2 regions of the Bacillus sp. FSL K6-3431 genome follow, and region 2 is predicted to be linked to the other one. Evidence: riboswitches for the same ligand, from Rfam matches in the RefSeq annotation. Region 2 holds a riboswitch; the other holds the start of a gene.
What was found. Region 2 has a riboswitch for FMN ahead of MHB53_RS00420 (ECF transporter S component). Riboswitches for the same ligand answer to the same signal wherever they lie in the genome.
Positions count from the first base shown of each region.

Region 1: another riboswitch for FMN. It lies ahead of ribD (bifunctional diaminohydroxyphosphoribosylaminopyrimidine deaminase/5-amino-6-(5-phosphoribosylamino)uracil reductase RibD); the one in region 2 lies ahead of MHB53_RS00420 (ECF transporter S component).

Region 1 is NZ_JBBOCT010000001.1:1,724,903-1,729,332, forward strand. Features, by position in the region: gene MHB53_RS08785 (bifunctional 3,4-dihydroxy-2-butanone-4-phosphate synthase/GTP cyclohydrolase II) at 1-533, opposite strand, end outside; gene ribE (riboflavin synthase) at 549-1,193, opposite strand; gene ribD (bifunctional diaminohydroxyphosphoribosylaminopyrimidine deaminase/5-amino-6-(5-phosphoribosylamino)uracil reductase RibD) at 1,174-2,295, opposite strand; FMN riboswitch at 2,512-2,658, opposite strand; gene MHB53_RS08800 (hypothetical protein) at 2,951-3,094, shown strand; partial or broken gene MHB53_RS08805 (IS200/IS605 family accessory protein TnpB-related protein) at 3,375-3,805, opposite strand; gene MHB53_RS26325 (methyl-accepting chemotaxis protein) at 4,030-4,430, opposite strand, start outside.
Region 2 is NZ_JBBOCT010000001.1:82,380-86,809, forward strand. Features, by position in the region: gene MHB53_RS00410 (RNA polymerase sigma factor SigX) at 184-723, shown strand; gene MHB53_RS00415 (hypothetical protein) at 710-1,879, shown strand; FMN riboswitch at 1,956-2,092, shown strand; gene MHB53_RS00420 (ECF transporter S component) at 2,251-2,832, shown strand; gene MHB53_RS00425 (ferredoxin) at 2,903-3,151, opposite strand; gene MHB53_RS00430 (helix-turn-helix domain-containing protein) at 3,409-4,430, shown strand, end outside.

The sequences.
Region 1 (4,430 bases), 1.6 Mb from region 2:
GCTCTCAAATCTGGAACCCGTGCCATCGTTCCGTCTGGTTTTAAAATTTCGCAAATAACAGCTGACGGATCAGAACCGCACATCTTAGCCAAATCAACAGCTGCTTCCGTATGGCCTGCCCTTTTTAAGACACCACCCTCTTTTGCTATCAGTGGAAAAATATGTCCAGGTCTTTTAAAATCCTCGGGTTTTGCCTCTTTTGAACTGAGCTTCATGACGGTTGCTGAGCGTTCTAAAGCACTGATGCCAGTGTGTGTTGTCACATGGTCCACACTCAAGGTAAATGCTGTACCATGAGAATCCGTATTAAGATCCGTCATCAGCGGCAAATTCAACCGAGTGGCTATCTTTTTCGTTATCGGCACACAGACTAGACCTCTTCCTTCCGTCACCATGAAATTGATTATATCTGGAGTTGCTTTGTCAGCAAGTGCGACAAAATCTCCCTCATTTTCCCGATCTTCATCATCAGTAACGATGATAACTTTTCCTGCTTTTAAATCTTCTAGTGCTTTTTCGATCGTATCGAACATATAATCACCTCCATTTTAGATAAACCCATTTTCGGTTAACAAATTCATCGTCGTACTTTTTTGTGTATTGCTTGGATGCTTTAAAATATTCTGTACATATTTCGCCAACATATCGCATTCAAGGTTTACTTGTTCTCCAATATTTTTTTGCGCTAGCACTGTTTCTTTTTGTGTATGTGGAATGAGGGAAATCGTTATGTCTACTCCCTCCGAACCAAATAGGGTGAGTGACATACCATCAATAGCTACAGAACCTTTCTCCATTAAAAAAGGGGAAAAAGATTCTGGTACACGAATAGTCATATACAAAGCGTTCTCCTTGTTCCACTTTTGCATAATTGTTCCAGTTCCATCCACATGCCCACTTACAAAATGGCCTCCAAATCTGCTATTTGCAGCCATTGCCCTTTCAAGATTCACTTTAGATCCTGACGAAAGCTTATGGAGTGCCGTAGCCATAAACGTTTCCGGCATTACATCTGTTTCAAAATATTGATTTGTAAATTCAGCTGCGGTTAAGCAAACGCCATTTACTGCGATACTATCACCCAGATGTATATCTTCGAGAACCTTTTTACAATTAATCGCAAGTTTTAGTGATGATGTTTTTCGTTCAATCCGGACAATGGTCCCAATTTCTTCAATTATTCCTGTGAACATCTGATTCACCCCCATTCTTTTCAGGGATGGCAACAACTTTAATGTCTGGCCCAATCATTTCAAGCGATTGGAATTGAAGTAAATGGCTCTCAGACATTAGTTTTTTCGCACTGCCTCCAAAAGAAGGTGAGCCGGTATTATCACCAAGTAATTTAGGTGCAATATACATGATGACTTCTTGGAAGTGTCCGCTCTCTAAAAATGAGCCGTGTACCGTGCCACCACCTTCTACGAACAATGATGTAATTTGCTCTTCTCCAAGCCAGTCAAGAAGATGCTCGATATGAATATGAGTGTACGCCATCCTTTTAACCGTTACATTTTTACTTTCAATTTGTTCTTGTTTGTTCTTGTCCGCCTCATTTCCACAAACAATGATTGTGGAAGACTTATTATCAATTAACAAATTGGACTCCATTGGAATGTCCAGATGGGTGTCCAAAACAATACGAATGGGATGTTTTCCACCTTGGGGCAATCTGGTGGTGAGATGTGGATTATCTCGAATAACCGTATTGATTCCTACTAGTATCGCGTCATTCCTATGTCGATATTGATGGACGTCTAATCGTGCTGCTTCAGATGTGATCCATTTACTGTCTCCGCTTGTAGATGCTGTTTTTCCGTCTAAAGTCACTGCTGATTTCATAGTGACATATGGTTTCTTCGTTTGTATATAATGGAAAAAGTATTTGTTCAATTGTGTAGCTTCTTCTTCACAAATCCCCGTTTCCACATGAATACCCGCTTGGCGAAGCTTTTCAACACCCTTACCTGAGACAAGTGGATTCGGGTCTAGTGAAGCAATGAAAACATTACGAAGCTTTTTGGCAATAATTAAGTCTGCGCACGGCGGTGTTTTCCCGTAATGGGAACATGGTTCAAGCGTTACATACAAATCCGCTCCATCCGTTTCATCAGTTGCCTGGTGGAGGGCATTCACTTCCGCATGTGCATCGCCTGCTTTCATGTGTACGCCAGTCCCTAAAATCCTACCATCCTTAACAATGACACATCCAACCACAGGATTTGGGCTTGTTTGTCCAATGACAGCGCCAGCCATCTGTAATGCCAGTTTCATGTAAAATTTCTTTGTAGACATTTAATATCACCTTTCTTTCTACAACAAAGGAAAACAGCAACGCAAAGCATCAAATACCAACAAAAAGCCCCGAGGACAAATGTCTCGGGGCTGAAAACGCAAACTTTAATAAGCCATCAGAGGTTGGTATTAGTTGATAAGTATTTTCACCATACTAAACAAACATGTTTTAGAACTGGCCTTTGCCAATATAAAAACACAACCAAACCACGACGCTGTTTCCTTCTCCCATCCAGACTTTCACTGTCGGCTTTGGAGTTTCACCAAATCCACCGACTCTAAAGTATCAGAGTCGGGTCACGGGCTGAGAGACATTGTCTCATCACCGCCGGTAGGGAATTACACCCTGCCCCGAAGGAAAACATATTCGATTTAAATCTTATTATTAGCTTACAACGACGGTAATGTCAAGGATTGACTTTTTCTATTAGATACATCCGAACGAAAATAACAAAAATAATTATAGAAACTAGTAGCCCAAATGGCATAAATGTTAGTACATAGGAAATAATTGCTTCTATATCCATTAATAATTGACATGATTTTAGCAGTTTAGGAAGGAATTCTGGCTTTTTTATCTCTTTTTTTACTCAAACCTATTTCATGGGCATATAATCCTGTATAATGGATAGTAATTTAGTAGGGGGTTATTTAGATGCCTGATACGGATGAAATATTAATACTTATTAGAGAGCTAGGTAGGTTATTCGACGAGTACAAACGTTCACCAGAACAATTTAAACCGGCCATAATTGAAGATATTTATTTACTTGGTATTGCTATTAGCTCCCAAGAATAAATACTTTCATTTTCAGTTATTTTCGAACGCATATGCAATCATCTTGTACTATATCTATAGGTTATATATTAGTCTTATTTTTTAAAAAAATTCGTTTGACCATCTATTACTTTAATTTAGGATTGCAAGTTTCTATCTCCTTTTGGAAATCGCTTCCACATCCATCTTCTGGAAAGGCTACGAAAAATAATCCACACAGCTTGTTTTGTAGCCTGCCATGAATACTCCCCCACCGAACGCTAGCGTTTTTCGGAAGGGGTTTCTAGCGTATCGAACGAGGTTATCGCACGTTTAACGCTAGTGGGGTTGACACATTGGTGGAGTGGTTACCGCCCAACCCCTCTAATCCGTCGGCAAAGGCGTTCGGAACTACTTTTCGGATAATATTGTATGCGCCATTGACATCTGCGTTCAGGAAAATGCCCGTGGCAGATCGATAGAGACCCCGGTTCATCCTTTTCCCGCTGAATACAAAATTCGTTCTTTCCTTTTCTTTATAGACAGGGAGAGGATCGTGATCAAGGAAACTCGCTTTTGATGTGTAAGACTCTGTTTTGGTGACCTGAATCCCAACTTTCTTTGCTTTGTAGGTGATCATAGAAATCAGATAGAAAACGGGACGGACACAAAATGCTGATTGTTCCTTTTCCCTAGATTGACCCGTTGTTTCCAATCTTGATTCGTTCCAATCACGATTGTGTCTACCTGTTCATGTCACGTCTGAATGTGAAAGAAGGAGGAAGGCAGGGATAGGGTTTTGGCTAACGCCAACCACCATTCATCTCCCACCTACTCATTGGGCTACGCCCATCACATTCCTTGAGGTGGGAGTTTTCTGGCGGGAATTTGATAAATAAAAACGAAGCAGGAAGTATCTCACCTCCTGCCTCCTGTCTTAGGAATAATCTGTTTGATGTTTTAGAATAGACAATTTCCTAGGCTAGCAGTTTAAATTTATTTACTCGTGCCTGTAGTTCCTCAGCCATATAAGACATTGATTCCATCAAGGATGTAATTTCCTCTATTGAAGCCGTTTGTTCTTCCGAATGTGTAACTATTTGGTTTGTATTTATCGTATTTTCATTAGCAGTGTGTTCAATATTGCCCATTGCAGTTGCGATCTCCTGGATACTTACATTAATCTGTATCACTTCCTTATACATACCACTAATATCCGTTGACACATTTGTAATGGAACTCTTTATCCCAATAAACGCCGCTCCCGCATTTTCAAGTAAATTCGTACCAACTTTAACAGCTTTAACACTGCCAACAGTCACTTTAGCCACATTTCTAGTATCTTCTTGAATTTCATGAATTAATATACCAATTTGTT
Region 2 (4,430 bases):
AAGAAAAGGTTGTTCAATCCGTTTTCTTATGGGAAAATTGAGGAACGTAGGGTAGAAAGGATTATAGTTATATAAATTTTTTACCATGGTATTCATATATAATTGATGTGACTTTATGAACATCCTCTTTATGTAACTTTTTTACCAATAAAACGACTAATACTATGACGGGGAGGGGAATGAATGGACTCCGTTTTTCAGGATATATATGAAAAGTATCATCAGGATTTGTTTCGCTTTTTATTTTATATGATAAAAAACCGTGAAGAAACAGAGGACTTAGTGCAAGAAGTATATATTAGGGTAATGAGGTACTATGATAGGTTTGAAGGAAAAAGCACGGAAAAAACATGGTTGTTTTCCATCGCAAAAAATGTCGCGATTGATCACTTTCGCAAACAAAAAGGTTGGAAAGAACGAATATATGAAAAGTTTGATTGGGAACTATATCAAATAAAGGATGATGGTGCACTCCCTGAAGATGAAGCGTTGAGGCATGAAGAAATTCGTTATCTATATTCATGTTTAGATAACTGCTCAACGAATCAGCGTCTCGTGCTCGTGATGCGCTATTTGAATGGATTCTCTATTGCAGAAACTGCTGAAGTATTGAAATGGTCAGAAAGTAAGGTGAAAACCACTCAACATAGAGCATTGAAATCCCTCAAAACGTTGATGGAAATTGCGCAAAGGAAGGAGGCCTTGGAAGATGAATCAATATGATGAAAACGATAAAAAGTTAATCAAACTAATGGAACAATTGCCAGATATAGAGGATAAGCGACCTAAGGATGAGATATTTCGAAATGTAAAATATGGATTGCAAAAAAAGAAAAAAAGAACAAGACTAATTCCCGTATTGTCTGCAATAGCTGCTGTCCTATTTTTGGCCATTGTTATACCGCTATTTTTTCAGCAGTCTGGGGGGAACTTTATGAGTATGGATAGTGCAAAACAAGAAAACCACTTGAATAGTTCTGAAGAAAAAACAGAAATGTCTATTCAGAGTAAAAGATCGATGGATTCAAACGAATCTGAGTTGATTCAATCATCTGATTCATACGAAATGGTTACTTCCGTGTATGATACGGGGCAGAATGCGGATGATATCGTTACATTTGGTGCTGTTACTACTGATGGGTTTGTTGTACCAATCAGTATGCGAGTGGAAGATGTGAAGCCGGACTGGCTATCTACGTTAAAACATACTGCAGCTTCGATCAATTTAGAAGCATCCGGTTTTGAAGAGGTTTCTCCATTAATAAAGGCAATGAGATATGGTGAGGATTCTAAGACCATAGATGTAGAAATAACAGATGATAATATAGCGTTTTTTACTAAAAATGAAAAACAGTTAATGCAGATGATAGAATATACTGTGCAGACACAAGGTATTGAGATTGTGAAATTTGTAAATGATCATCATGATCCGGTCGAACTTGGTGCATACGGTGTGCTTCAGGATCTAATAGTCAAAGATATTTCTAAAAAACCCTATTTTTTATATGAGTATGAAAATGGCGGAAAGTATATTATTCCTGCTGATCTAGCTTCAACTAATTTCACTGATGCCCTAAGCGATTTGAAAAATGTGCCTAATGATTTTTATCAAGCCTTAATTCCTGAAGAAGTTACATTATCATCTAAAGAAGGGGAGAATGGAGGAGTAATCATCCAGTTTAAAGAAGTGTTTATACTGGATAAAGGCGACTTACATGCAAATATCAGAATGATTGAAGGTATCTTATTAACGGCAAAAGCATTTGGGTATGACACTGTGAAATTTGAAAACATACTACCATTACACTTTGACAATTTTGATTTTAGTAATCCTATATCTGTCCCATATTCCGCTAATTTAATATATAAGGAAAAGTAGAACGTTAATTAGAACGTAATTTTTTCTTCACAATTGTAATGGAATAGTGTATAATTAATTCGTATAATAAAATACGGTTCATCTTCGGGGCGTGGTGAAATTCCCGACCGGCGGTAATGAAGCTTTTTGCTTATAAGCCCGCGAGCCTTTTTTAAGGCAGGATTTGGTGCGATTCCAAAGCCGACAGTAAAGTCTGGATGGGAGAAGATGAAGGTTGCCTAGTGTTCAAAATGCAGGTTTTGAACGCTTGTTAGAGCATGCCTGATAATTCTCCCTCAAAGAAACTTTCTTTGAGGGTTTTTATTTGGATATGTATTAGCTTAAGGTCAACCTTTCTTCAACAAGAGGTGAATCTCTAAGGAGAGAGGAAAATGAAGAAATTTAGTGTAAAAACGTTTGTTGCAATTGGCATGTTGAGTAGCTTATCTTTTATATTAATGCTAATCAAATTTCCAATACCGCCGTTTCCGGCATGGTTAACTGTGGACTTCAGTGATATACCTGCATTAATCGCTGCATTATTATTTGGTCCACTTGCTGCCATATTGGTTGAATTATTTAAAAATATTTTAGATTATTTATTGATGGGAAGTGAAGCCGGTTTGCCAATAGGTAATATGGCTAATTTCCTAGCAGGGATTACATTTGTTTTGCCAGTTTATTTTGTTTATAATCGTTTGAAAATGAAAAAGCGTTTAGCTTTGTCTATGGTTATTGGCACTGCTGCGATGGCTGTTATCATGAGTATTATGAATTATGTATGGGTGTTACCAGCATATACGATTTTACTAGGATGGGATCCGATGTCTACATCAGCAATGCGTCAAGTTGTTGTTGCAGCAATCTTACCCTTTAATATCATTAAGGGTCTCTTAGTTACAACGATTTTCCTACTGTTGTACAGCCGTCTTCAAGAATGGTTGAATAAACAGATAACATATAAAAACGTATAAAAGCAGCGCCATTGGCGCTGCTTTTTATCATAATAAAATCACTCGCCGTTCGAGCGATTTTCACTTTATGCTATTCGTATTTTAAAGGATCGCCTTCGAATGATTCATCAGCAACTTTAATAGAATCTGTTGGACACCCCTCAAAAGCATCAATCATGTCCTCTTCCAGAATATCGGGGATTTCTGCTGTACCTTGATTATCATCCAGTATGACATAGGCTATTCCTTCATCATCATAATCATATATGTCAGGTGCCGCAGCTCCACATGCTCCGCATGCAATGCAAGTATCTTTATCCACTATGGTGTATTTTGGCATGAACTTTCCTCCTACTTAAACTTCTCTAGAACTTATTCTATACGATCTCTGAAAATAAGCATACTAAAAGTATCTATATTTAATATTAATCCTACTACGTCAACATTTCAACCATATTCACCTGAAAACTTTGTCTGATACTATCTTGATAGAAACTTATTGCATGGCGATTTTTGGAGAAATTACATAGATGTAGTCGAAAGTGCAAATTCATGATAAGATTAATGCAATTAAACGTATGGGGGGACCCGATTGTCATGACTTTTTTGCAGGCTGTGATATTGGAATGTTTAAGACAAATAAATGGTGAGAGAACTATTTATTCTGTATATCATTTACTAAAAGGCAAAAAATCATCACAAACTATTCAAGATGCCCACCTATTCCGGTTGGGGCATTATTTTAAAACATTTCCTCAAATGGATCGAATGGAATACAACTTTACTATTAAATATCTAACACAAGAAGGTTTTATTTCACCCATAAATGATTCGCAAAAATATATAATGACAGAAAATGGTTCGGATAAGTGTAAGGCTTATTTCTATAAAACGCCTGTGCTTCATTCTTTAAATGGCTGGAAATATCAAGATACAGCTATTCTATTGTGGAAAAGGTTAACATTACTCGTTCAAACAATATCGCATCTTAATCATCGAGATAAACGGTATCAAGCTGTACAAAGAGATCCAGATGTTTATAAATGGATCAAGCAATTTTTGAAACAGTACAAAGGGGGAAGAGGGGATTTATCGAAAAGCATTTATGATGAATTGCATCATATTTTTTCAGGAGGCTTTCCGGAATCCCCATTAATGATTGTTTTGAAACTTACAGGGCGCAATTTAATCGGGTTGACTACTAAGCAAGTAGCAAATAAATTAGGCGTGGAAGAAACGGAATATCACTTTAGATTTTTAAATGCGCTTCATTATATGATTGATCAGATAATTAGTCAGGGAAGGCAATATCCACTCTTGCATACTATTATTTCAGATATTTTCCAATCCATACCTTATACGAAATCAACGCTAAAAACATACGAATTACTGCAAAAAAATATGACCATTGACCAAGTTGCACAAGTGCGTAAACTTAGAAAAAGCACGATTGAAGACCATGTCATTGAAATTGCGCTTACAGATCACCAATTTTCAATAGATCATTTGATCGATCAACACAAGATAGATGAAATTATTGATGCTGTAACTTTACTTGGGGAGAAAAAACTAAGACCAATCATGGAACATATTGAACATGTTTCATATTTTCAAATTCG